DNA from 4 places in the Micromonospora sp. ABR4_055 genome. Region 2 is predicted to be linked to each of the others. Evidence: riboswitches for the same ligand, from Rfam matches in the RefSeq annotation. Region 2 holds a riboswitch; each other region holds the start of a gene.

Region 1 (5,804 bases), on a different contig from region 2:
GTGCGCGAACAGCGGCGCGACCAGGTCCTCGCCGACCAGCACCGGGTCCAGGTTGCGGCCCGGCCGACCGGCGGCGAGCGCGTGGTAGCCGGGATCGATGTAGTCCGGGCCGACCTTGAACCCGGCGACCCGGACCCCACGTTCGGCGAAGGCGGCGAGCAGGCCGGTGGCCACCGTGGTCTTGCCGTGGCCGGAGCCGGGTGCGGCGATCACCACCCGGGGTACGGCTACCACTCGATGCCCTGCTGACCCTTGCGTCCGGCATCCATCGGATGCTTGACCTTGGTCATCTCGGTCACCAGGTCGGCGAGGTCGATCAGCTCCGGCGCGGCGTCGCGGCCGGTGATCACCACATGCTGGCTGCCCGGCCGGTCGCGTAGCACCGACACCACCTCGGCGACGTCGATCCAGCCCCACTTGATCGGGTAGGTGAACTCGTCCAGCACGTAGAACCGGTACGCCTCGGCGGCCAGGTCCCGACGGATCTGCGCCCAACCTTCGGCGGCCTCGGCGGCGTGGTCGCGTTCGGTGCCGGGGCGCTGGATCCAGGACCAGCCCTCCCCCATCTTGTGCCAGGTCACCGGCGCCCCTCGGCCCGACTCACCGAGGGTACGTAGGGCCGCCTCCTCACCCACCTTCCACTTCGGAGACTTGACGAACTGGTAGACGACCACCGGCCAGCCGGTCGACCAGGCCCGCAGCGCCATCCCGAACGCCGCCGTCGACTTGCCCTTACCGGGGCCGGTGTGCACCGCGAGCACCGGCTGGCGACGCCGGGCCCGGGTGGTCAGCCCATCGTCGGGAACGTGTTCCGGTCTTCCCTGTGGCATCAGGCCGCCCTCAGCCGGTCGTGGACATCCGGACCCGACGCCGCCAACGCGGCCAGCGGCAGCCACTGCGCGGTGAAGCCGGCCGCGAGCCGGCGGGCCAGACCGAGCCGCACCGGGCCGGCCTCGCAGTCGAGCACCACCATCGGCGTACCGGCGAGCACCGGTGCCAGCGTCGTCGGGTCCGGTCCGGCGGTCGCCCGCCCGTCGGTGACCAGCAGGACCAGCGGCCGACGGCGCGGGTCCCGGCGGTGCTCGGCGGCGACGGTGGCCGCGGCGACGCGCAGCCCGGCGGCGATCGGGGTACGGCCACCGGTGCGCAGCTGCGCCAGCTTGGCGACGGCCACCTCGTGGCTGCTGGTCGGCGGCAGCACCACGTCGGCGGCGGCACCCCGAAAGGTGATCATCCCGATCCGGTCCCGCCGGTGGTAGGCGTCGCGCAGCAGCGACAGCACGGCGGTCTTGACCACCGTCATTCGCTGCCGGGCCGCCATCGACCCAGAGGCGTCGACCACGAACAGGATCAGGTTCGCCTCCTGGCCGACGTAGCGGGCCTGGCGCAGGTCGGCGGGGGTGATCCGGCGGGCACCCCGGGACGCGGCGGCGCGCACCGTTGCCGGTAGATGCACCGTCGACGGCCGTCCGGTCGGCGACCCGGCGCCGACTACCCGGCCCCGGTCGGCGTGGGCCGCCGAACGTCGGCCGGGCGTCGCGCCCGCACCGAGCCCGGGGAGCCGCAGTGTCCGGGGCCGGTACGCGGGCCCGGCCGCCGCCGGAGCCGGACCGCCCGGCGGTACGCCGTCCGGCTGCTCGGCACCGACCGCCGGACCGTCGGCGTCTGCCGTAGCTGGCTCAGGATGCCGGCCGGCGTCCGAGTCGGGCGCGCCGGGTGGCGGCCCACCGTCCGAGTCGGGCGGGCCGGGTGGCGGCCCACCGTCCGGTAGTGGCGGACCCGGCGGCGGAGGAGGATCGGGATCGTCGCCGCACTCGTCACGCAGCACCTCGTCGAGGCGCTGCTCGTCGGCGCCGGGCGGGTCGAGCGGGTCACGGCGCCGCCGGTGCGGCAGCGCCAGCCGGGCTGCCTCGGCGACCTCGGCGGCGGTGACCGCCGGTTGGCCCCGCCAGGCGGCCAGCGCGACGGCGGCGCGGGCCATCACGATGTCGGCCCGCATACCGTCCACCTGGTACGCCAGGCAGATCCGGGCGATCCGGTCGATCTCGGCATCGGGCAGCGTGACCGCAGGCAGGGCCGCCCGCGCATCGCGTACCCGCAGTGCGAGCTGGTTGTCGGCGGACTGCCAGCGGTCCGCGAACGCCACCGGGTCGGTCTCGTACGCGAGCCGACGGCGCACCACCTCGGCCCGGTCCGCCACCAGGGTCGGTGCGGCCACCGACACCATCAGCCCGAAGCGGTCCAGCAACTGTGGACGCGGCTCGCCCTCCTCCGGGTTCATCGTGCCGACCAGCAGGAACCGGGCGGCGTGGCTGACCGACACCCCGTCGCGTTCGACGTGGGCCCGGCCCATCGCCGCCGCGTCCAGCAGCAGGTCCACCAGATGGTCCGGCAACAGGTTGACCTCGTCGACGTAGAGCAGGCCCCGGTGCGCGGCGGCGAGCAGCCCCGGCTCGTACGCCTTCACGCCGGCGCTGAGCACCCGCTGGATGTCGAGGGTGCCGACCACCCGGTCCTCAGTGGCGCCGACCGGCAACTCGACCAGTGCGGCCGGGCCGCCACGCGCGGTCACCGGCGCGGTGTGCGGCCCGTCCGGGCAGGCCGGGTCCGGGGCCGCCGGGTCGCAGGCGAACCGGCAGCCGAGCACCCGGTCGACCTCCGGTAGCAGCCCGGCCAGCGCGCGGACGATCGTCGACTTCGCGGTGCCCTTCTCACCCCGGATGAGCACTCCGCCGATGCCGGGGTGCACCGCGGCGAGCAGCAGGGCCTGCCGCAGGTCGGGCAGGCCGACGACGGCGGTGAACGGGTACGGCGTCATGGCAGGGGCCGACAGGTGTGCATGGTGAATCCCTCCCGCGGGTGTCCACGCCCGCGTACCGGTGGACCAGCGAGCGGCCGGAGTCTCCTGGCTGCCGGATCGACGTCGCGTCCCGAGCCTTCCCGCCATCGGGGCAGTGGCTGTCTCAGGGGGACGCGACTCACCGGTCACAGTGGCGGGACCGCCCCGGATTCGCACCGGGTTCCTCCGCGCACCGCTCGTGCCGGTCATGCTCCCCCACCCGCGGTCCACCGTCAATGTGGCGCCGGTCCCGTTGCCGGCCACGGCCACAGCCATTGCCCGGCCGGTCACGACGGCGGTACGCTGCGCATGCCACGGTGTTCGGGAAGCCGGTGTGAGTCCGGCGTGGTCCTCGCCACTGTGACCGGGAAGTGTCCGATCCACCATGCCACTGGGCCGACGACGGTCCGGGAAGGCGGGACGGCTGCGACGATCCGGGAGCCAGGAGACCGGCCGTGGCACGCACCGCATCGCCACGAGGCATGGACGAGGGGATTTCCTGGCATGACTGCACCTTCTGTCGGCGGAGAGGTCACCACCACCGCCATCCGCGTACCGCTCGCCGGTTGGTTGCTGGCCGCCGTCGCGGCGGTCGTCATCTACCTGGTCGCGCAGGACAACGGGCTGGTGCTGGCCGGTGCCGCCGAGTTCATGCACGAGTTCACCCACGACGGCCGGCACGCCCTCGGCGTACCGTGCCACTGAGCGGCGGCCAAGCTCCGATGACTACCTACCCGTTCCGCGCGGTGCTGGGCCGCGGACTGCTCGCCGGTACGGCCGCCGGCGCGGCAGGTGCGGTGGCGGCCCTGCTGATCGTCGAACCGCAGATCGAGTCGGCGCTGGTCGTCGAGGAGGCCCGCGCTGCGACCGGGACGGCCGGACACAGCCACGACGAGGAGTTGGTCGGTCGGGCCATGCAGGTCCTCGGCGGGCTGGTCGCCACCGTCGCGGTGGCGCTGTGCCTGGCGTTGATCGTCGCCGTGGTCTTCGCGGCGACCCGGCACCTGCTGCCCGGCCGCGACGACTTCCGCCGCGTGGGGCTGCTCGCCGGGCTCGGCTTCGTCGTGGTGGCGCTGCTACCGGCGATCCACTTCCCGGCCAACCCGCCGGGCGTCGGCGACCCGGACACCGTCAACCAGCGCACCGGGCAGTATCTGTCGTTCATCATCGCCGCGGCCGCCGTCACCTGGCTGGCGCTGCTGACCCACCGGCGGCTGACCGGCTGGGCGCGGCCGGCTCCCTACCGGACGGTGGTCGCGGCGGCGCTGGCCGTCGTCGGGTACGCCCTGCTGCTGGCGTTCTCGCCGGCAACCGGGGTCGACGTGCCCGCCGATATCCCGGCGGCGCTGCTGTGGGAGTTCCGGCTCGCCTCGCTGGCGCAGCTCGCCACGATGTGGACGGTTTTCGGGGTGGTGTTCGGACTGCTGCTCACCCCGGCCCGGACCGGTGACCGGCGGCCCACGCTCGCCAACGTCGCGTGACGGCGGAGCTTGGCCCGGCGGGACCGGCACCCGGGCACCCCGCCCGGGTGACCGTCTGCCGGGGCTGCTGCTGCGGCACCCGCCGCAAACACCCGGACGTCGACCACGACCGGCAGCTCGACCTACTGCGCGCGGCCGCGCCGGTACGGGTGTCCGACTGCCTCAACGCCTGTGACCGGTCCAATGTGGTGGTGGTGCAGCCAGCGGTGTTGGCCCGCCGACTGGGTGCCCGCCCGGTGTGGCTCGGCGGGGTGCACGACGAGACGGCACTGTCGAGCGTCGTCGACTGGATCGCCACCGGCGGGCCGGGCCTGGCCGCACCGCCGGACCGGCTCGCCGGGCTGCGCTTCGCCGCCCCCCGCTGGGGAAAGTCCGCCCCGACGTCCTGACCGCGTAGTGCCGTCGCTTGCCGGCCACCGCGTTCCGGCGGCCGACAAGCGCCGCCCCCGAACGCGCGCCTGCCCGGATCACGGTCACCCATTGGCGCACGTTCGACAAGGTACGGCGCGAACCGATTGCACAATCGTGCAACCGTCCGGTGCCGTGGCTTCTCCCCTACGGCGTTGTTACTGTGCTGAGCTGACGGCTGTGACACGGGGAACGGGGAGCATCAGGACGCACGGCCCGACTGCGGTTGCACCACTGACCCGGTGGGGCGCCTCACCCGATGCCGATCTGGTCTACCGGGCGCTGACCATGCTCGGTGCCCGCAGCAGCGGTCAGTTCGCCCACGAGCTGGGGCTGACCCGCAAACGCGTCAAGGTCGCACTCGACGAACTGAACGGCCTGACGGCGGCCGTGCCGACCGCCGCCGGCTGGCGGCCGTTGCCAGCCGGTCCGGTCATCGCGCGGCTTCGCCGGCCAGCGCAGCCGGTACGGCGACAGGACGTCTGGCGCCAGCATTTCCGTACCGTGCACGGCATCGACCTGCCCGGCCCGGACGATCCGGCGGTACGCAGCCTGGGCAGCCGGGCCGCCGCCCGCGACCGGGTGCGGCGGCTGGTCGCCGCCGAACGGCACGAACATCTGACCATCAACACCGAAGTGATCAGCGCGGCGGCCTCGGCGGAGGCGATTCCGCTGGACCGCAGCCAGCTGGACAGGGGTATCCGGGTCCGGGTTCTGCAGCGGCCGCCCACCATCGACGACCACAGCCGCTATGATCCTCGTGGCAGCTACCCTGGCGTGACTGTCGGCAAGCGGCGTGTCCGCCACGCCGGTGGCCGCAGGTACGCCGACGCCGTCATGGGCGGCTTCGCCGATCCCCACCAGCGATCCGACCATCACGGACTGGTGGACTCCGGCTGGCTGCGCCACCGGCCAGTTGAGCGGCCTCGTGGCGGACCCCGACCTCGGTACGGTGCTGCCCGGGCGAGGCGGCGCTCTGCACCACCTACACGGACAACTACCGGTTCGGGGTCGCGGTGTTCCGCCCCGATGACAGGCCGGCCTTCGTCTTCCGCTCCCAGTTGGTGCCGTACCAC
Region 2 (5,804 bases):
GGCAGGCGGTGCACACCTCGACCCCGTACGAGTACCGCTGCCCGTTCCCGGACACCCATCCGGTCGGCTGCGGGGCGCGGCACGCGGCGGCGCTGGCGCAGCTGTGCCGGGCCCGGCCGGTCGCGGCGTTCATCGCCGAGCCGATCGCCGGGGCCGGGCTGGGTGCCTGCGTCCCGCCGGACGACTACTTGCCGGCCGTCGCCGAGGTCTGCCGCCGGTACGGAGTGCTGCTCATCGCCGACGAGGTGATGACCGGCTTTGGCCGCACCGGCACCTGGTTCGGCGTCGACCACTGGGGCGTACGCCCGGACATCCTGGTCGCGGCGAAGGGGGCCAGTTCGGGCTACTGGCCGCTGGGCTTGGCCGTCGCCGCCGGCCCGGTGCACGACACGATCGCGCGCACCGGTTTCACCCACGGGTTCACCTACTCGCACCACCTGGTCGGGGCGGCCACCGGCCGGGCGGTGCTGCGGGTGCTGCGGGAGCGTGACCTCGTCACGGCCGGCCGGCGGGCCGGCGAGTCGCTGCGCCGGGCCCTGCGCCGGGAACTGGCCGACTCGCCGTACGTCGGGGACGTCCGCGGTCGCGGCCTGCTGGTCGGCGTCGAACTGGTCGCCGACCGGCAGACCGCGCGGCCGTACGCCCGTACCGCCCGGGTCGCCGAACGGGTCGTCGCCGCCGCCCGGCACGCCGGTCTGCTGCTCTACAGCGGTACCGGCTGCGCCGACGGCGTCAACGGTGACGTGATCCTGCTCGGCCCGCCGCTGGTCGTCTCCGCCGACGAGGTCGAGGAGATCGCGGTCGGCACGGCGGCGGCGATCCGCACCGTGACGGAGCGGGCCGAGGCGGGGTAGCCGACCTTCGCGGAACAGCCGGCCCCGCCGGCCCGGGCCGGTACGCGGGTCAGAAGTCGTCGTCGAAGGTCACCGAGCCGGTCACCCCGACCTGGTACGCCGACACCCGCCGCTCGAAGAAGTTGGACAGCTCCTGCACGTCCTGCAGCTCCATGAAGGCGAACGGGTTCTTCGACCCGTACATCGGCTCGATGCCGAGCACCGCGAGCCGCCGGTCGGCGACGTGCTGCAGATACTCCCGCATGTCGGCCAATGACATCCCGGACACGCCCTGGTCGAGCAGGTCCGCGGCGAACTGCACCTCGCACTCCACCGCCTCGGCCAGCATCTGCCTGACCTGCTCCTCCATCTCGGCGTCGAACAGCTCCGGCTCCTCGGCGCGGACCGTGTCCACCACGTCGAAGGCGAACGCCATGTGCATCGACTCGTCGCGGAACACCCAGTTGGTGCCCGAGGCAAGGCCGTGCAGCAGCCCCCGGGACCGCAGGAAGTACACGTACGCGAATGCGCCGTAGAAGAACAGCCCTTCGATGCAGGCGGCGAAGCAGATCAGGTTCAGCAGGAAGGCCCGCCGGTCGGCGCGGGTACGCAGCTCCCGCAACTCAAAGATCGAGTCGATCCACCTGAAGCAGAACTCGGCCTTGCGGGCGATCGACGGGATGTTCTCCACCGCCGCGAACGCCGCGAACCGCTCCCGCTCGTCCGGCACGTAGGTGTCCAGCAGGTTCAGGTAGAACTGGACGTGCACCGCCTCCTCGAACAGCTGCCGGGACAGGTAGAGCCGGCCTTCCGGAGAGTTGACGTGCTGGTAGAGGTTGAGCACCAGGTTGTTCGCGACGATGGTGTCGCCGGTGGCGAAGAACGCCACTAGCCGGGACACCAGGTGCTGCTCGGCCGGCGACAGCTTGGCCAGATCGGCGAGGTCGGAGTGCAGGTCGACCTCCTCCACCGTCCAGGTGTTCCTGATCGCGTCCCGGAACCGGTCGAAGAACTGCGGGTACCGCATCGGGCGCAGGGTCAGATCCATGCCGGGGTCGAGCAGCAGCTGCTGCCGACCCACGCCAGTCGCGGCGTCGCTGGCGGCGGCGGTCGCGGTTGCGCTGCTGGTTTCGGAAACGGTGGTCACTGGCAGGCCTCACAACTTTCGGGGTTTTCCAGGGAGCAGGCCAACGCGTCGTCGTCGCTGGTCGCGACGACTGGCCCGGCGGTCGGCGCGATACCGACCGTGGCCTGCTGGATCCGGGTCGCCGGACGCGACCGCAGGTAATAGGTGGTCTTCAGCCCCGACTTCCAGGCGTACAGGTACATCGAGGACAGCTTGCCGATGGTCGGTGCGCTGAGGAACAGGTTCAGTGACTGCGACTGGTCGATGTACGGGGCACGGGCGGCGGCCAGGTCGATCAACGCACGTTGCGGCAGCTCCCATGCGGTACGGAACAGCTCCCGCACGTCGGCGGGCACGTTCGCGACGCCCTGCACCGACCCCTCGGCCCGCTTGATCTGTTCCCGGACCGGTGCCGTCCACAGCCCGCGTGCCTTCAGCTCGCCGACCAGGTAGGTGTTGATCTGGAGGAACTCCCCGGACATCGTCTCGCGCTTGAACAGGTTCGACACCTGCGGCTCGATGCACTCGTAGCAGCCGGCGATCGAGGCGATCGTGGCGGTCGGCGCGATCGCGACCAGCAGCGAGTTCCGCAGGCCGTGTGCGTCGATCGTCGACCGCAGTCGGGCCCACCGCTCGGGCTGGCCCGGCTCGGCCCCCCACAGGTCCGGGTGCAGCTCGCCCCGGGCGGCGCGGGTCTCGGCGTACGCCGGATGCGGGCCGAACCGTTCGGCGAGCCCGGCGGAGGTCTCCAGCGCGGTCAGGAAGATCTCCTCCTGGACGCGGGTGGACAGCTCCCGAGCCTGTGACGAGTCGAACGGCAGCCGCAACGCGAACAGCGCGTCCTGCAGGCCCATCAGCCCCAGCCCGACCGGCCGCCACCGCGGGTTCGACGCCGCCGCCTGCGCCGCCGGGTAGTAGTTGATGTCGATCACCCGGTCGAGGAACACCACGGCGGTACGGACCGTGGCGCGCAGCTTGTCCCAGTTGACGCCGTCGGCGGTGACGTGCGCGCCGAGGTTGACCGACCCGAGGTTGCACACCGCGGTCTCGGTGTCGCTGTTGACCTCGAGGATCTCGGTGCACAGATTGGACAGGTGGATCGTGTTGCCCGGCGCGCCGGTCTGGTTGGACAGCCGGTTCGCGGCGTCCTTGAACGTCATCCAGCCGTTGCCGGTCTGCGCCAGGGTGCGCATCATCCGCCCGTACAGGTCGCGGGCCTTGACCGTCCGGACCGCTTTCTTCTCCGCCGCGCGGTACGCCTCGTCGAACGCCTCGCCGTACAGGTCGGGTAGCTCGGGTGCGTCGGACGGGTCGATCAGCGACCAGTCGGCGTCCGCCTCGACCCGCCGCATGAACTCGTCCGGGATCCAGTTGGCCAGGTTGAGGTTGTGGGTGCGCCGGGCGTCCTCGCCGGTGTTGTCCCGCAGCTCCAGGAACTCCTCGACGTCCGGGTGCCACGGCTCCAGGTAGACGCAGGCGGCGCCCTTGCGGCGGCCGCCCTGGTTGACCGCCGCGACCCCGGCGTCGAGGGTCTTGAGGAACGGCACGATGCCGTTCGACCTGCCGTTGGTGCCCCGGATCAGCGCGCCCCGGCCACGGATCCGCGACCAGGAGATGCCGATCCCGCCGGAGAACTTCGACAGCTTCGCCACCTGGTGGTAACGCTCGTAGATCGAGTCGAGCTCGTCGCGCGGCGAGTCGACCAGGAAGCACGACGACATCTGGGTGTGCCGGGTGCCCGAGTTGAACAGGGTCGGTGAGCTGGGCAGGTAGGCCAGGCTGGACATCAGCCGGTAGAAGTCGATCGCCTCGGCCGGCGTCTGGGACAGCCCGCAGGCCACCCGCAGCAGCCAGTACTGCGGCGTCTCCACCACCAGCCGGGTGCGCGGATGCCGCAGCAGGTAGCGATCGGCCACCGTACGCAGCCCGAAGTACTCGAAGCGCCGGTCGCCGTCGACGTCCACTGCGTCGTCGAGTTTGCGGGCGTTGCGGGCCACGAACGCGGCGGTGTCGTCGCCGATCAGCCCGAGGCCGTGGGCGTAGCGGATGGACTGGCTGAAGCTCGCCACCTGCTGGCCGCGGACCTCCTTGTCCACGTAGGCGGCGAGCAGCCGGGCCGCCAGTTTCGAGTACTGCGGCTCCTCGCCGATCAGCTCCGCCGCCGTCTGGATCGACAGCTTGTCCAGCTCGGCGGTCGTCGCTCCGTCGTACAGTCCGCTGATCGTCTTGGTCGCCACCCGCAGCGGATCGACCTCGTCCAGGTCGGTGACCCAGCGTTCGACCGCCTTGACGATCTTGTTGACGTCCACCGGTTCGGTGTCGCCGTTGCGCTTGCGCACCTGCATCGCGTGCCGGCGCTGCTCGGCAACCGTGCGGTCGGGCGCGGCCGTGTCGGGCGCGGCCCGGTCGTGAATCGTCGTCATGTCCCCCTCCTCATGCCTGTCCACCGGTCGACGGACACGCGGGGAGGACGCCGCCGGTCACCCACCTGGCGGCTGCTCCGCCGGGTGTCGACCGGTCGTCGGCGTCGGCCGTCCCGCGCGGCCTTCGACCGCCGCACGCGTCGCGTGCGGCACGCTGGCAGGTCTTCGGACTCGTGGGCGCCGTGTTCGTGCCTACTGGCCGTCGCTTCCCGGACCCGCGACGGGTCCAGTGCTCGGTGACGGCGGTCGTACCCACTCACCGCTGCGGGGCAGTCCCGGACTCACACCGGGTTCCCTCTTGCCTCGACCACCGCCGAGGGGTGGTCGAACCAGCTGCGAGGTACACCATATATGGGTGCGAGCCAGAAGACGCAACACCAGATACTGTGTTCGGCGTGTCGCGACGTCAGGTCGCTGCCAGGTACGCGGAGGAGGGTCCGTCGGGTGAGAACCGTGGTGTGGGGTGGGCACGGGGCGATGCTCGGCCGACTCCTCGTCCTCGTCGTCGGCATGCTCAGCATCCAGGCGACCGGGCTGCGGCCCGGTGCCAGCGGTGGCGACGGGGTCGGCGGAGGAGGTGGCGGCATGGCGGCTGGCGCCGAGCCAGTCATCGACCTCGACCGGCGCTGACCTGGCCGGCTCAACCGGCGCTGACCTGGCCGGCTCGACCGGCGCTGACCCGGCGGGCGAGCAGCGCGGCACCGGCCAGCACGGCGGCGTTACCGAGCCGGGCGGTCCGCACCGGCAGCCGGTCGATGCCGGGCAGCGCCGCCGTGTGCAGCGCGGCGCGCACCCCCGCGACGAACCGGTCACCGAGTCCGACCACGCCGCCGCCGAGGACGACCACCTCGGGGTCCAACAGGTTGGCGGCGGTGGCCAACCCGGCACCGAGCACCTGGGCCGCCAGATCGGTCACCTCGACCGCAACCGGGTCGCCGGCGGCGGCCGCCGCCGCGACCTCCTCCAGCGGCGGCGGTGCGCCGCGACCGGTCCGGGCCGCGTACTCGGCGGCGATCGCCGGACCAGCCGCGTACGCCTCGACGTGGTCGACCGCGCCGCAGCCACAGCGTCGGCCGAAGTGCCGGGCGGCCGGCAGATGCCCGACGCTGCCGGCGAACCCGTGCCGGCCCACCACCAGCTCGCCGCCGACCACGATCGCGCCGCCGATCCCGGTGCCGGCGGCGACGACGAGCGCGTCCCGGGCGTCGGCGGCGGCACCGCAGGATGCCTCGCCGACAGCCATCGCGTGTACGTCGTTGGACACCACGACCGGCAGGTCGAGGGCGGCGGTGAACGCCGCCCGCACGTCGGTGCCCCGCCAGCCGGGCAGGGTGTCGGTGGCGTGGGCGACCCGACCCGCCGGGTCGACGGTGCCGGCGGTGCCGACCCCGCAGGCGACCGGGGTCCGCGCCGCCTCCCGCC
Region 3 (5,804 bases), on a different contig from region 2:
GCGTTCTGGTACACGTACATCCCGTAGGTCAGCAGCGAGTCGTCGGGACCGCCGGCGGCCGCGTTGAGCCGGGTCTGCGCCAGCAGGTAGGGCTGGGTGAACATCTGCAGGCTGGTGATCAGCCCGACGATCAGCTGGAACAGCGTCACCGGGCTGATCGCCGGCCAGGTCACCGCCCGGAACCGCTGCCACGGCCCGGCCCCGTCGACCAGCGCCGCCTCGTAGGTCTCACTCGGCACGTCCTTGAGCGCGGCCAGGTAGATGACGGTCGTGCCGCCGACCATCCACAGCCCGATCAGGATGATCGCCGGCTTGGTGAACGTCGGGTCCTCCAACCAGTTCGGCTGCGGCAGGTGCAGCAGGCCGAGAATCCGGTTGAAGTAGCCGTACTGTGCGTTGAGCAGCCAACGCCAGACGTACACGCTGACCACGATCGGGATGATCGTCGGCAGGTAGACGATGGCCCGGTAGATCGGCAGGCCGCGTACCCGCGAATTGAGCGCCAGCGCGAACCCCAGCGACAGTGCCAGGGCGAGCGGTACGCCGAACACGGTCAGGTACAGCGTGTTGAACAGTGCCCTGGTGAACCGCTCGTCGGCGACCATGGTGCGGTAGTTGTCGACGCCGACGAAGGTCGGCGGCTGGAACAGGTTGAAGTCGGTGAAGCTGTAGTACCCCGACGCGACGATCGGTCCGAGGATCAGCACCACGAAGCCGACCAGCCAGGGGCTCGCGAACGCCAGCCCCAACCGGAGCTGGCGCCGCGAGGTTGTGGATCTACGGGGCATAGGAGTTGGCCTTGTCCGCCACGTCGGCGAGTCCCTCAGCGGGCGACGTGCGTTGCTGGGCGATGTCGTCGAAGGCCTGACCGAGGTCGCTGGTGTACTCGGCGGACCACGGCGTGCTGGCCAGCGACTGGGCGTTCGGGCTGCGCAGGGCGTCGAGCCAGGTCGAGAACTGCGGCAGCGTGTCGTAGCGCGGGTCGTCGAGCAGCGAAATCCGGGCCGGCAGGTTGCCCAGCGCCAAGGTGAACTGGACCATCGCGTCCTCGGACAGCAGGTACTTCATGAACTCCCACGCCTCCTCGGGGTGCTTGGCGTTACGCGGGATGAACAGCGTGCTGGTGGTGACCTGGGTGGTGCCGGCGAGTTCCGGCTGCGCCGCCGGGTACGGCAGCGGCGCCACACCCCAGTCCAGGTTGGGGGCGAACTTGTCGATGAACACCGACTGCCACTCGCCGTCGATGATCGTGGCCACCTTGTCGACGTAGAACGGGTTCTGCGCGGAGGCGTACTCACCGAAGCCGGAGGTGAAGTCGCGGACTTCCGCCACCCCGTACGTGCCGGGGATGTTCCCGGTGTAGAACTCCAGGCCGGCGACGTTGCCGGGGTCGGCCGGGGTGGGCCGGCCGGACTGATCGTCCCAGGCCCCGCCGAACATGAACCCGAGCGTGGTGAACGATGTGTTGATCTCGGCGTTGGCGTAGCCGAGCTGGGTGATCGTGCCGTCGGCGTCCCGCTTGGTGAGCTTGGCGATCTGCTCCGCCCACTCCTCGGTGGTCTCCGGCGGACCGTCGATGCCGGCCTCGGCGTAGAGCTTCTTGTTGTACATCAGCATCTGCGCGTGCAGGGCGATCGGCATCGAGTAGGTCTGGCCCTCGTACTGCATCTGGGACATCGCCGCCGGCACGAAGTCGGCGGTGTCGAGCCCGTCGGCCTCGATGAAGTCGTCCAGCGGGGCCAGGATGCCCTTGCTGGCCCAGGCCCCGACGCCGTTGCCGAAGTGGTCGGAGATGTCGAACCTGCCCTGCGCGCCGGACATCGACGTCAGCTGCTTCTGGAAGTCCGGGTTGGAGACCCCCCGGACCTCGATCTGGTCCTGGCTGGCGTTGAAGTCGGCGATGATTTCCTCGAGCGCTTCGGCCTCCGCACCGGCCCACAGGTAGGAGAAGACCACCTCGACCTTGTCGCCGCCGCCGTCCGAGTCGCCACAGGCACCGAGCGCTGTGGCGAGTACGCCGGCCACCGCCGCGGCGGTGGCCCGCCGGAAAGATTCGCGTCTCACGTGCACCTCCAAAGATCATCTTTGGTCTAGTCCAATTGTCAGTGCGGGTAGCGTAGACCGGCAGGCAGCATCGCGCTAGTATCATTTTGGTTTAGACCAGCCGCCCCTGGAGCTGACACCTCGGATGACCGCGACCAAGCATGAGCTGCTCCGCAGCCACCTGCAGAACCTCATCGAACGCGAGCTGGCCCCGGACGAGCGACTGCCCACCGAGCGCGATCTGGCCCAGGAGTTCGGCGTCAGCCGGATGACCGTGCGTCAGGCCCTCGAACGCCTGGAAAACGAGCGGCTCGTCTACCGGGTACGCGGCGCCGGCACCTTCGTGGCCCGACCAGCCATCACGAAGAGCATCGAGCTCACATCATTCAGTGACGACATGCGTCGCCGTGGACTGACCCCAGGTTCGCACCTGCGCACCGCCGAGTCGATACCGGCCGGCGCGAACGTCGGCTTCGCGCTGGGCCTGAGCCCGGCGGACGAGGTCGTGCACCTGGAGCGGGTCCGGATCGCCGACGGCGTCCCGATGTGCATCGAGCACACCTATCTCTCGGCGGCGCTCGTCCCGAAGCTGCTCGACCGGCCGTTCGACAACTCGCTCTACGACCTGCTCCGGGACCATTACCACATCCGGCTCGTCCGGGCGGAGCAGTCCATCCGGGCCACGGTCCTGGACGAGGCGACGGCCACCCTGCTGCAGGTCCCGGCCTTCAGCCCGGCCCTGCTGGTCGAGCGGACAGCCTACGACCAGCGGGACCGCCCGGTGGAACGGGCCATGTCGACGTACCGGGGCGACCGCTACGCCTTCGAGATCGAGGTGGTCCGCCCGACCACGGACGGCACCGCCTGACAACCCCTCTCCACCGGCTGACTGCCCGGCACCGTCCGGCCGCCCGCCGGCGGTGCGCACCGTCACGCGCGATGACAGACTTCCAACCCGCAGGTCAGCGACCAGAGCCGGATCTGGGCGCTCCACCCGACACGAACCTGGACTCGCTCATGCCAGACCGGCCTCGCTGGCAAGGGCCCGACGCAGCGTCAGGCGATGCTCGCGCCGGATCTGCGCCTCCTGGTACCTACGGCGGTCGTCGTCGGTCTCCGGCGACAGTGCGGGTACCGGTCGCGGTTGTCCGTTGTCGTCGATGGCGACCATCACCAGGTGGGCGGTGGCCACCAGGGTGGGTGGGACGGCGCGGTCCCACCGGTCAGCGGTGACTGTCACGGCGATCTCCATCGAGGACCGGCCGGCCCAGGTGATCCGGGCGTCCACGTGCACGACATCGCCGACCCGTACTGCCTGGAGGAAGGCGGTTTCGTCGATTGCGGCGGTGACGGCCGGGCCCTCGGAATGGCGGGCGGCGACCACACCGGCGACGGCGTCGATCAGGTTCAGAATCCGGCCGCCGTGCACGGTGCCCATCAGGTTGGTGTGGTGCTGGTCCATGATCTGCGACAGGGTCAGCCGTGACGCGGACGGTGGGCGGCTCGGCAGAGTCGTGTCGTGCACGGGGAACGTCCTTCGAGGTGGTCGTGACCCACGGAGGGGGGCAGACCACAGCGACCTGCGGGCACGCGGGCATGCGGGCCCGAAGGTACGCGGTCCGCCCGGCCCACCCGCGAGACCGGTGGCGCCACACACCCGGTCGGTGTGTGCGGCGCGGGCAGGTCTTCGGACTCGCGGGCGCGTCCGGACCGGGGTCCGGTCTCCTACTGGCCGTCGCTTCCCAGGCGCGGGTGCGCCCAGTGCCGGTGACGGCGGTCGTTCCTGCTCACCGCTGCGGGGCAGTCCCGGATTCGCACCGGGTTCCCTCTTACGACGCCCCTTCCCGACGGGCGGGGCGAACCAGCGCTGACGCCGATGATAGCGGGCCGTCGTCCCACTGTGTGGAAGGGTGATGCGGTCTGCGGCGCGGGGTGTGCGGACCGTCTCACCGGCACGACGCGGACGGGGCAGGTGAGCCGCTGCCCAGGTATGTCGAACAGCCGAGAAGCCGGACACCCTGTCGGCACCCCACCACCCGGACCAGCACCCGCACGGCGCGTCACGGGACGATCGTTACCTGACCCGTCACCAGTTGCGTTCGAGCGATCCGAGCAGGGCCGTACCCCTGCCGCTCACCCGCGCCCGACCAGCCGTTCCAGGATGTCAGCGGCGGGGCCAGCCGCGGTAGACCGGAAGCCGGTGCCGGCCCACAGGTGAACCGACTCGGGATCCCCCGCTTTCGCCGCGGCGCGGCGCACCGGACCGGTCAGGTGGTGCAGGGCCGGATAGCCGATCGGTGCCGATTCGCTGAACCGGTCGGTGAACCTGTTCCGCAGGGCGCGGGCCGGCCGGCCGGTGAAGGCTCGGGTGACGATCGTCGTGCGGCCCCCGTGGTCGGCGAGGACGGCCCGGTGCACCGGGGAGGTGCCGGCCTCGTCAGCCCGCAGCAGGGCGGTCCCCACCATCACCGCACCGGCCCCGGCGGACAGGACCGCGGCGACCTGGCCTGGGTCGGCGAGGCCCCCTGTCGCGATCAGCGGTAGGCCCACCGACCGCCGGACTCCTGCCACCAGGTCGGGCAGGCAGATCGTCGCGGGTGGTCGCGTCGGGGTCAGGGTGCCCCAGTGACCGCCCGCAGCCGCCGACTGGACCACCAGCTCGTCGGCCCCGGCCTCCGCAGCGGCGTTGGCCTCCTCGACCGAGGTGACAGTCTGAACGGTACGGGTACCCACCCGCCGGAAGGCGGCGAACACAGACCTTGGCGGAATACCGAAGGTGAAGCTGACCACCGGTACCGGGTCGGCCAGCAGGAGGTCCACCTTGTCCGGCCAGTGATCGTCGTCCTCGACCGGGTAGGCGGGCAGCGCCACCCCGTATCGCTGCGCCTCGCCGGCCAGCAGATCCGCGTACCGGGCGTAGCTTGCCGGATCGATCCGGACCGGGTTCGGCGCGAAGAGGTTGACCCCGAACCGTCCCCGCCCTGCGGGCCGTACCGCCGCGATGTCCTCGATCAGGGCCTGCGGGGTCCGGTACCCGCCGGCGAGGAACCCCAGCCCACCCACCCGAACCGCGGCGAGTACCAGGGCAGGGGTGCTCGGGCCCCCCGCCATGGGGGCTGCCACCACCGGTAGTTCGATATCCATCGGTCTTTCCCTCCCTGGCCTGGAGACGTGCATCCGGATGCCATGTCAGGGCCGGCGCCGCCGTGGCGACCGGCGAACTGAGCCGGGGTGGGGTGCCCCGGGAGGCTCCCCAAGGTACCAAGCTGAGCCGCTGACGGGCACGACTGTCCATCGACACCGTCTGGCATGCTGCGGCGGATAGTTCCGAGGCGATGCCGGCGATCCGGGCGGACCGACGCTTCGATCTCGATAACGAGGGCTTATCGATATAATTTTTGGTATCGGGGCATCATCGAGGGCCAACCAGAGGGAGAGTCGCCATGCCAAGGCCAGTGTCACAGAAGATGGGCGTCAAGGAGGGCGCGCGGGCGTTCTTCGTCAACGCCCCGCAGACAGCGCTCGAAGCAATCGAGCTACCGGCCATCGAGGTCGCCGACGAACTGACCGGGGAATTCGACTACCTCCATCTGTTCACCATCTCCGGCACCGATCTGAACGAGGTCTTTCCCCGGCTCAAATCCCATCTCAAGGCAACGGGCACATTCTGGGTTTCGTGGCCCAAGAGCAAGCAGCTCGGAACCGACCTGACCCTTCCGAAGGTCATTCATATCGGCTATAACCACGGTTTGGTCGAGAGC
Region 4 (5,804 bases), on a different contig from region 2:
AACGCCACCACGTCGACGCGTTCACCCGGACCGCCGACGTCGCGGCCCACCACCACCGGGGTGTGTGCCGACCGGTGCTCCAGCAGCAGGTCCCGGGCCCTGGCCAGCTGCCAGGTCCGGCTGCGCGACGCCGGGTTGTAGATCGCGATCACCAGGTCGGCGCGGGCGGCGGCGCGCAGCCGCCGTTCGATCACCGGCCAGGGCTTGAGCCGGTCCGACAGGGACAGCACGCAGTAGTCGTGCCCGAGTGGTGCCCCCACCCGGCTGGCCACCGCCTGGGCGGCGGTCACCCCGGGCAGCACCCGGACCGGCACGTCCTTCCAGCGGGGCTCGGCGGCGACCTCCAGCACCGCCGTGGCCATCGCGAACACCCCGGGATCACCGGAGGAGACCACCGCGACCCGGGCTCCGTCGGCCGCCAACCGCAGCGCGTGGGCGGCGCGCTGCGCCTCGACCTGGTTGTCCGACGGGTGCCGGCGTTGCCGGGGGTTGGCCGGCACCCGGTCCAGGTACGGTCCGTAGCCGACCAGGTCGTCGGCGGCCGCGAGGGCGGCCTGCGCCTGCGGGGTGATCCAGTCCCGGCCGGCCGGGCCGAGGCCGACCACCACCACCTCTCCCCCGCCGGACCGAGCAGGGTCGGCGGCGCTCGCCGCGACAGTGCCACCGCGACGGCTGGCCAGTAACGCCAGAGAGAAGTACGGCGCGGTCGCCGGGTCGACGTCGGCCAGCGGCGCGACGCGTTGCCCGACGGTGCTGGCCCGCTCGACGTACCAGGCGTCGTCGAGGCGGCCGGCGACGGTCAACGCGTCGCGGACGGCCGGGAAGGTCCGACCCAGCTTGAGTACGGCGGCGGCGTCGGTGTCGGCCAACCGTCGGGTCAGCTCCGCACCGGACAGGGTGCCGGGCAGGACGGTCAGCACCTCGTCGGCCTCGACCAGCGGCCGGCCGAGTGCGGCGGCTGCCCCGCTCATCGAGGTGACCCCGGGCACCACCTCGGTCGGGTAGCGGTGCGCCAACCGCTTGTGCAGGTGCATGTAGGAGCCGTAGAACAGCGGATCGCCCTCGGCGAGCACGACCACGGTCCGACCGGCGTCGAGGTGGGCGGCCAGCCGTCGCGCGCAGTCGGCGTAGAACTCGTCCATTGCCGCCCGGTAGCCGCCGGGGTGGGTGCTGCGTTCGGTGGTCACCGGGTAGACCAGCGCCTCCTCGATCTGTCCGGCGCGCAGGTACGGCTCAGCGATGGACCGGGCGACGCTGCGGCCGTGCCGGGCACTGTGGTGCACGATCACATCGGCGGCGGTGATCAGCCGGGCCGCCTTCACGGTGACCAGTTCCGGGTCACCGGGGCCGAGGCCGACGCCGTACAGCCGACCCGGGCCGCCGCGACGCGCGTTCATCTGCCCACCTGTCCCTCGTCGTCGCTGGCGATCGCGTTGAGTGCGGCGGCGGCCATCGCGCTGCCGCCGCGTCGTCCCCGGACCGCCAGGTGTTCCAGTCCGCCATGGTCGATCAAAGCCTGCTTGGACTCGGCGGCGCCGATGAAGCCGACCGGTACGCCGAGCACCGCCGCCGGCCGGCCGGCACCGGCGTCGACCAGCTCCAACAGTCGGAACAACGCGGTCGGTGCGTTGCCGACGGCGACCACCGCGCCGTCGAGGCGGTCGCCCCACAGTTCGACGGCCGCAGCGCTGCGGGTGGTGCCCAGCCGATCGGCCAGCTCAGGCACCCGGGGATCGGACAGGGTGCACAGCACCGGGTTGGCGGCCGGCAGCCGGCGTCGGGTGACCCCGGCGGCCACCATCGTGGCGTCGCAGAGGATCGACGCGCCGGCGCGCAGCGCGGCCCGGGCCGCCACCACCACCTGCGGCGAGAAGACCAGGTCGTCGACCAGGTCGACCATCCCGCAGGCGTGGATCATCCGGACGGCGACCCGGGCCTGTTCGGCGGTGAGCCGGCTCAGGTCGGCCTCGGCGCGGATGGTGGCGAACGACTGCCGGTAGATCTCGGCCCCGTCGCGGACGTGGTCCATCACGGCTCCTCGCGTGCGGTGCGGACGGCGGCGGCCAGCGCCGCCCCTGGTAGGACGTGGACGGTGGGGCGGCCGGGCGCGCTCACCTGGTAGCCGTCGCCGGTGGCGAGGACCCGCAGCGCCGGTCCCGCTGGGGTGCCGCAGCCGCGCTCACAGCCGATCCAGTGCACCGGCAAGTGCGCCCCACTGGCCGCGGCCGGCCGGCCGGCGTGCGTCGCCGCCGCGTCGGCCCGTACGTCGGCCCGCGACCGGGCACAGCCGGGACGGCCCGCGCAGGCGGTGACGCCGAGCCACGGCGACCCGGGGTCGGTGTCGAGACCCGCACGGTGCAGCCGGCGCGCCCAGCCGGGTGCGTCGGTGAGCCGAGGCAGCACCACGGTCCGCCACGGGGTGATCCGCGCCTGCGGTGCGGCGGCGGCGAGCAGGTCGGCCTGCGCGGCGGTGAGCTGACCCAGCGGTACGGCGAGCACGAGTGCCTGGTCGCCGTCGGGGCGGCGCAGCACGCCCACCGGCGGTACGCCGGACCGTCGCGGTGCGGTCGGCGGGTCGGCCGCGACCCGGTGGACGCCCGGCGTGGTGGCGAGCGCCGCGACGAACCGTGCCAGTTCGGCGGCGGCGAGGTCGCCGATGCGCCAGATGGTGCCGGCCACGGCACGTTCGTCGGCGAGGAAGATCCGGGCGGCGGCGACCGCCACCCGGACCGCGTCGGTCGGCGTGGTCCGTAGGCCGTGGTCGACCCCGGCGAGCCGGATACCGACCCGGCCGTCCGACCCGGGCAGCAGGCCCACGTCGGGGCGCGCCGCGACGGTGGCGCCCCGACCGTCGTCGACGGCGAACAGGAACCGGCCGGAGAGGCGGGTCAGCTGTGGCTGTGCGCAGATCGCCGCGTCGAGGGCGCGGACCTGCGCCGCGACGTCCCACCGAGGCACACTGTCCACACCGGCCAGTGGGGAGCCGAGGATGTTGCGGGCCCGGTCGTGTCCGGGTGCGGGCAGCAGCCCGGCCGCGCTCAGCCGGCCGGCGAGCACCCCGGCGGCGTCGGCGGCCACCCCCCGCAGTTGTACGTTGGCCCGGCTGGTCAGCTCCAGGTGTCCGTCACCGAGGTCACGGGCGGCGGCGGCCAGTACGGTCAGCTGGCCGGCGGCTAGCAGCCCACCGGGGCAGCGGACCCGGGCGAGGTGCCCGTCGGCGGCCGGATGCAGCGCCAGCGTGCCGGGGCAGGCATCGGGGCCGCCCCGGACGGGCGGCAGCGGCGAGGCGGACACGCGGCGGATACTACGGGCTGCCACGGGAGGCGACGCCCTCGCGGCGAATAGATCACACCTTGACGAAACGTCCCCGGGTCGTGACAGTGGTCGGTAGCCAACTGCGGCGGCAAGTGGAGGAAGCCGGTGTGATTCCGGCGCGGTCCCGCCACTGTCACCGGGGAGCGGACCCCACCGACGGCCACGGCCCCGATCCACGGGGCGGGAAGGCCGGGGCGAGCCTCGATCCGGGAGCCAGGAGACTCCGGTCGCCGCGACCGACGACCCGGGGCGCGGACCCCGAGGGAGGACCAGGCGTCCGATGATGCTACTTCTGTCCACTTCAGATACTGATTTGCTGAGTGGACGGGCCAGCGGTGCCGACTGGCGCCTGGCGAACCCGGCCCGGCTGTCGGTCGACGACCTCACGCCCCTGCTTGCCGACGTCGACCTCGTGGTGGTCCGGCTGCTCGGCGGCCGCCGGGCCTGGCCGGACGGACTGGACGCGCTGCTGACCGACGGACGCCCAGTGGTGGTACTCAGCGGCGAACAGGCACCCGACGCCGCCCTGATGGAGCTGTCCACCGTACCGGCCGGGGTGGCCGCCGAGGCCCACGCCTATCTGGCCCACGGCGGCCCGGCCAATCTGGCCGAACTGCACCGATTCCTGTCCGACACGGTGCTGCTCACCGGGCACGGCTTCGCCGCGCCGCGGCCGGCCCCGGAGTGGGGCGTACTGGAACGCCCGAACGTGCCGACCGGACCGGGCCAGCCGACCGTGGCGGTGCTCTACTACCGGGCCCACCACCTGGCCGGCAACACCGGCTTCGTGCACGCCCTGTGCGACGCGGTCGACGCCGCCGGCGGTCGGGCGCTGCCGGTCTACTGCGCCTCGCTGCGCTCGCCCGACCCGCAGCTGCTGGCCACCCTGCGCCAGGCCGACGCCCTGGTGGTGACGGTGCTGGCCGCTGGCGGAACCCGGCCGGCGACCGCCTCCGCCGGGGGCGACGACGACGCCTGGGACGTCGGCGCGCTCGCCGAACTGGACGTGCCGATCCTGCAGGGACTCTGCCTGACCAGCTCCCGCCAGACCTGGGCGGCCACCGACGACGGGTTGTCCCCGTTGGACGCCGCCACCCAGGTGGCCATCCCCGAGTTCGACGGCCGGCTGATCACCGTGCCGTTCTCGTTCAAGGAGATCGACGCCGACGGGCTGTCGGTCTACGTCGCCGACCCGCAGCGGGCCGCCCGGGTGGCCGGGATCGCCGTCCGCCACGGCGCGCTGCGGCACATCGCGGCGGGCGACAAACGGATCGCGGTGCTGCTGTCGGCGTACCCGACCAAGCACGCCCGGATCGGCAACGCGGTCGGGCTCGACACCCCCGCCAGTGTGCTGGCGCTGCTGTCGACGTTGCGCGACGCCGGCTACGACGTGGGGCCGCCCGACGGCCCCGACGCGCTGCCGGGGCTGGCCGACGGCGACGGCGACGCGTTGATGCACGCGCTGATCGCCGCCGGCGGGCAGGACCCGGACTGGCTCACCGAGGAGCAGCTGGCCGGCAACCCGGTGCGCATCCCGGCCGCCGACTACCGTCGCTGGTACGCCGAGTTCCCGACCGAGCTACGGGAACAGGTCGAACGGCACTGGGGTCCGCCGCCGGGCGAGCTGTACGTCGACCGGTCCCGGGATCCGGACGGCGAGATCGTGCTGGCCGCGCTGCGTACCGGCAACATCGTGCTGCTGGTGCAGCCGCCGCGCGGCTTCGGGGCCAACCCGGTGGCCATCTACCACGACCCGGACCTGCCGCCGAGTCACCACTACCTGGCCGCGTACCGGTGGCTGGAGCACAGCTTCGGCGCGCACGCCGTGGTGCACGTCGGCAAGCACGGCAACCTGGAGTGGCTACCGGGCAAGACGGTCGGACTCAGCGCCGACTGCGGGCCGGACGCCGCCCTCGGCGACCTGCCGCTGATCTACCCGTTCCTGGTCAACGACCCCGGCGAGGGCACCCAGGCCAAACGCCGGGCACACGCCACCCTGATCGACCACCTGGTGCCGCCGATGGCCCGGGCGGACAGTTACGGCGACATCGCCCGGCTGGAGCAGCTGCTCGACGAGCACGCGAACATCGCCACACTGGACCCGGCCAAACTGCCGGCGATCCGGGCGCAGATCTGGACGCTGATCCAGGCCGCCCGGCTCGACCACGACCTCGGTCTGAACGACCGGCCGCACGACGCCGAGTTCGACGACTTCCTGCTGCACGTCGACGGCTGGCTCTGCGAGATCAAGGACGTGCAGATCCGTGACGGGCTGCACGTGCTCGGGTCGGCGCCGGTCGGCGCGGCCCGGGTCGACCTGGTGCTGGCGATGCTGCGGGCCCGGCAGATGTGGGCCGGGCAGGTGGCCGCGCTGCCCGGCCTGCGGGAGGCGCTGGGCCTGGACGAGTCCGGCACCGACCGTGACGACACCGACGCGGCCGAGGCGACCGCCCGGGAGCTGGTCGCGGCGATGGAGGAGCACGGCTGGC

Evidence for each region. A riboswitch is a leader RNA that binds a small molecule or an ion and turns the genes downstream of it on or off. The one in region 2 is predicted to bind cobalamin.
Region 1: linked by a shared signal. The riboswitch ahead of ACXAHD_RS22090 (VWA domain-containing protein) and the one ahead of ACXAHD_RS26995 (ribonucleoside-diphosphate reductase subunit alpha) in region 2 are both predicted to bind cobalamin.
Region 3: linked by a shared signal. The riboswitch ahead of ACXAHD_RS25120 (acyl-CoA thioesterase) and the one ahead of ACXAHD_RS26995 (ribonucleoside-diphosphate reductase subunit alpha) in region 2 are both predicted to bind cobalamin.
Region 4: linked by a shared signal. The riboswitch ahead of cobN (cobaltochelatase subunit CobN) and the one ahead of ACXAHD_RS26995 (ribonucleoside-diphosphate reductase subunit alpha) in region 2 are both predicted to bind cobalamin.

What each region holds. Positions count from the first base shown of each region.
Region 1 covers NZ_JBSWXD010000107.1:2,968-8,771, forward strand. Annotated here, with positions in the region: gene ACXAHD_RS22080 (cobyrinate a,c-diamide synthase) at 1-234, opposite strand, end outside; gene cobO (cob(I)yrinic acid a,c-diamide adenosyltransferase) at 228-830, opposite strand; gene ACXAHD_RS22090 (VWA domain-containing protein) at 830-2,818, opposite strand; cobalamin riboswitch at 2,899-3,026, opposite strand; cobalamin riboswitch at 3,138-3,311, shown strand; gene ACXAHD_RS22095 (CbtB-domain containing protein) at 3,344-3,544, shown strand; gene ACXAHD_RS22100 (CbtA family protein) at 3,562-4,320, shown strand; gene ACXAHD_RS22105 (hypothetical protein) at 4,368-4,709, shown strand; gene ACXAHD_RS22110 (hypothetical protein) at 4,981-5,604, opposite strand; gene ACXAHD_RS22115 (hypothetical protein) at 5,745-5,804, shown strand, end outside.
Region 2 covers NZ_JBSWXD010000161.1:8,978-14,781, forward strand. Annotated here, with positions in the region: gene ACXAHD_RS26985 (aminotransferase family protein) at 1-854, shown strand, start outside; gene ACXAHD_RS26990 (ribonucleotide-diphosphate reductase subunit beta) at 904-1,881, opposite strand; gene ACXAHD_RS26995 (ribonucleoside-diphosphate reductase subunit alpha) at 1,977-4,382, opposite strand; cobalamin riboswitch at 4,522-4,731, opposite strand; gene ACXAHD_RS27000 (hypothetical protein) at 4,827-5,012, shown strand; partial or broken gene ACXAHD_RS27005 (ROK family protein) at 5,023-5,804, opposite strand, start outside.
Region 3 covers NZ_JBSWXD010000138.1:10,098-15,901, reverse strand. Annotated here, with positions in the region: gene ACXAHD_RS25135 (carbohydrate ABC transporter permease) at 1-788, opposite strand, end outside; gene ACXAHD_RS25130 (ABC transporter substrate-binding protein) at 778-2,064, opposite strand; gene ACXAHD_RS25125 (GntR family transcriptional regulator) at 2,189-2,911, shown strand; gene ACXAHD_RS25120 (acyl-CoA thioesterase) at 3,059-3,568, opposite strand; cobalamin riboswitch at 3,705-3,924, opposite strand; gene ACXAHD_RS25115 (nitronate monooxygenase) at 4,177-5,187, opposite strand; gene ACXAHD_RS25110 (hypothetical protein) at 5,511-5,804, shown strand, end outside.
Region 4 covers NZ_JBSWXD010000023.1:5,052-10,855, reverse strand. Annotated here, with positions in the region: gene ACXAHD_RS08595 (precorrin-2 C(20)-methyltransferase) at 1-1,397, opposite strand, end outside; gene ACXAHD_RS08590 (precorrin-8X methylmutase) at 1,394-2,029, opposite strand; gene ACXAHD_RS08585 (precorrin-3B synthase) at 2,029-3,294, opposite strand; cobalamin riboswitch at 3,412-3,538, shown strand; gene cobN (cobaltochelatase subunit CobN) at 3,596-5,804, shown strand, end outside.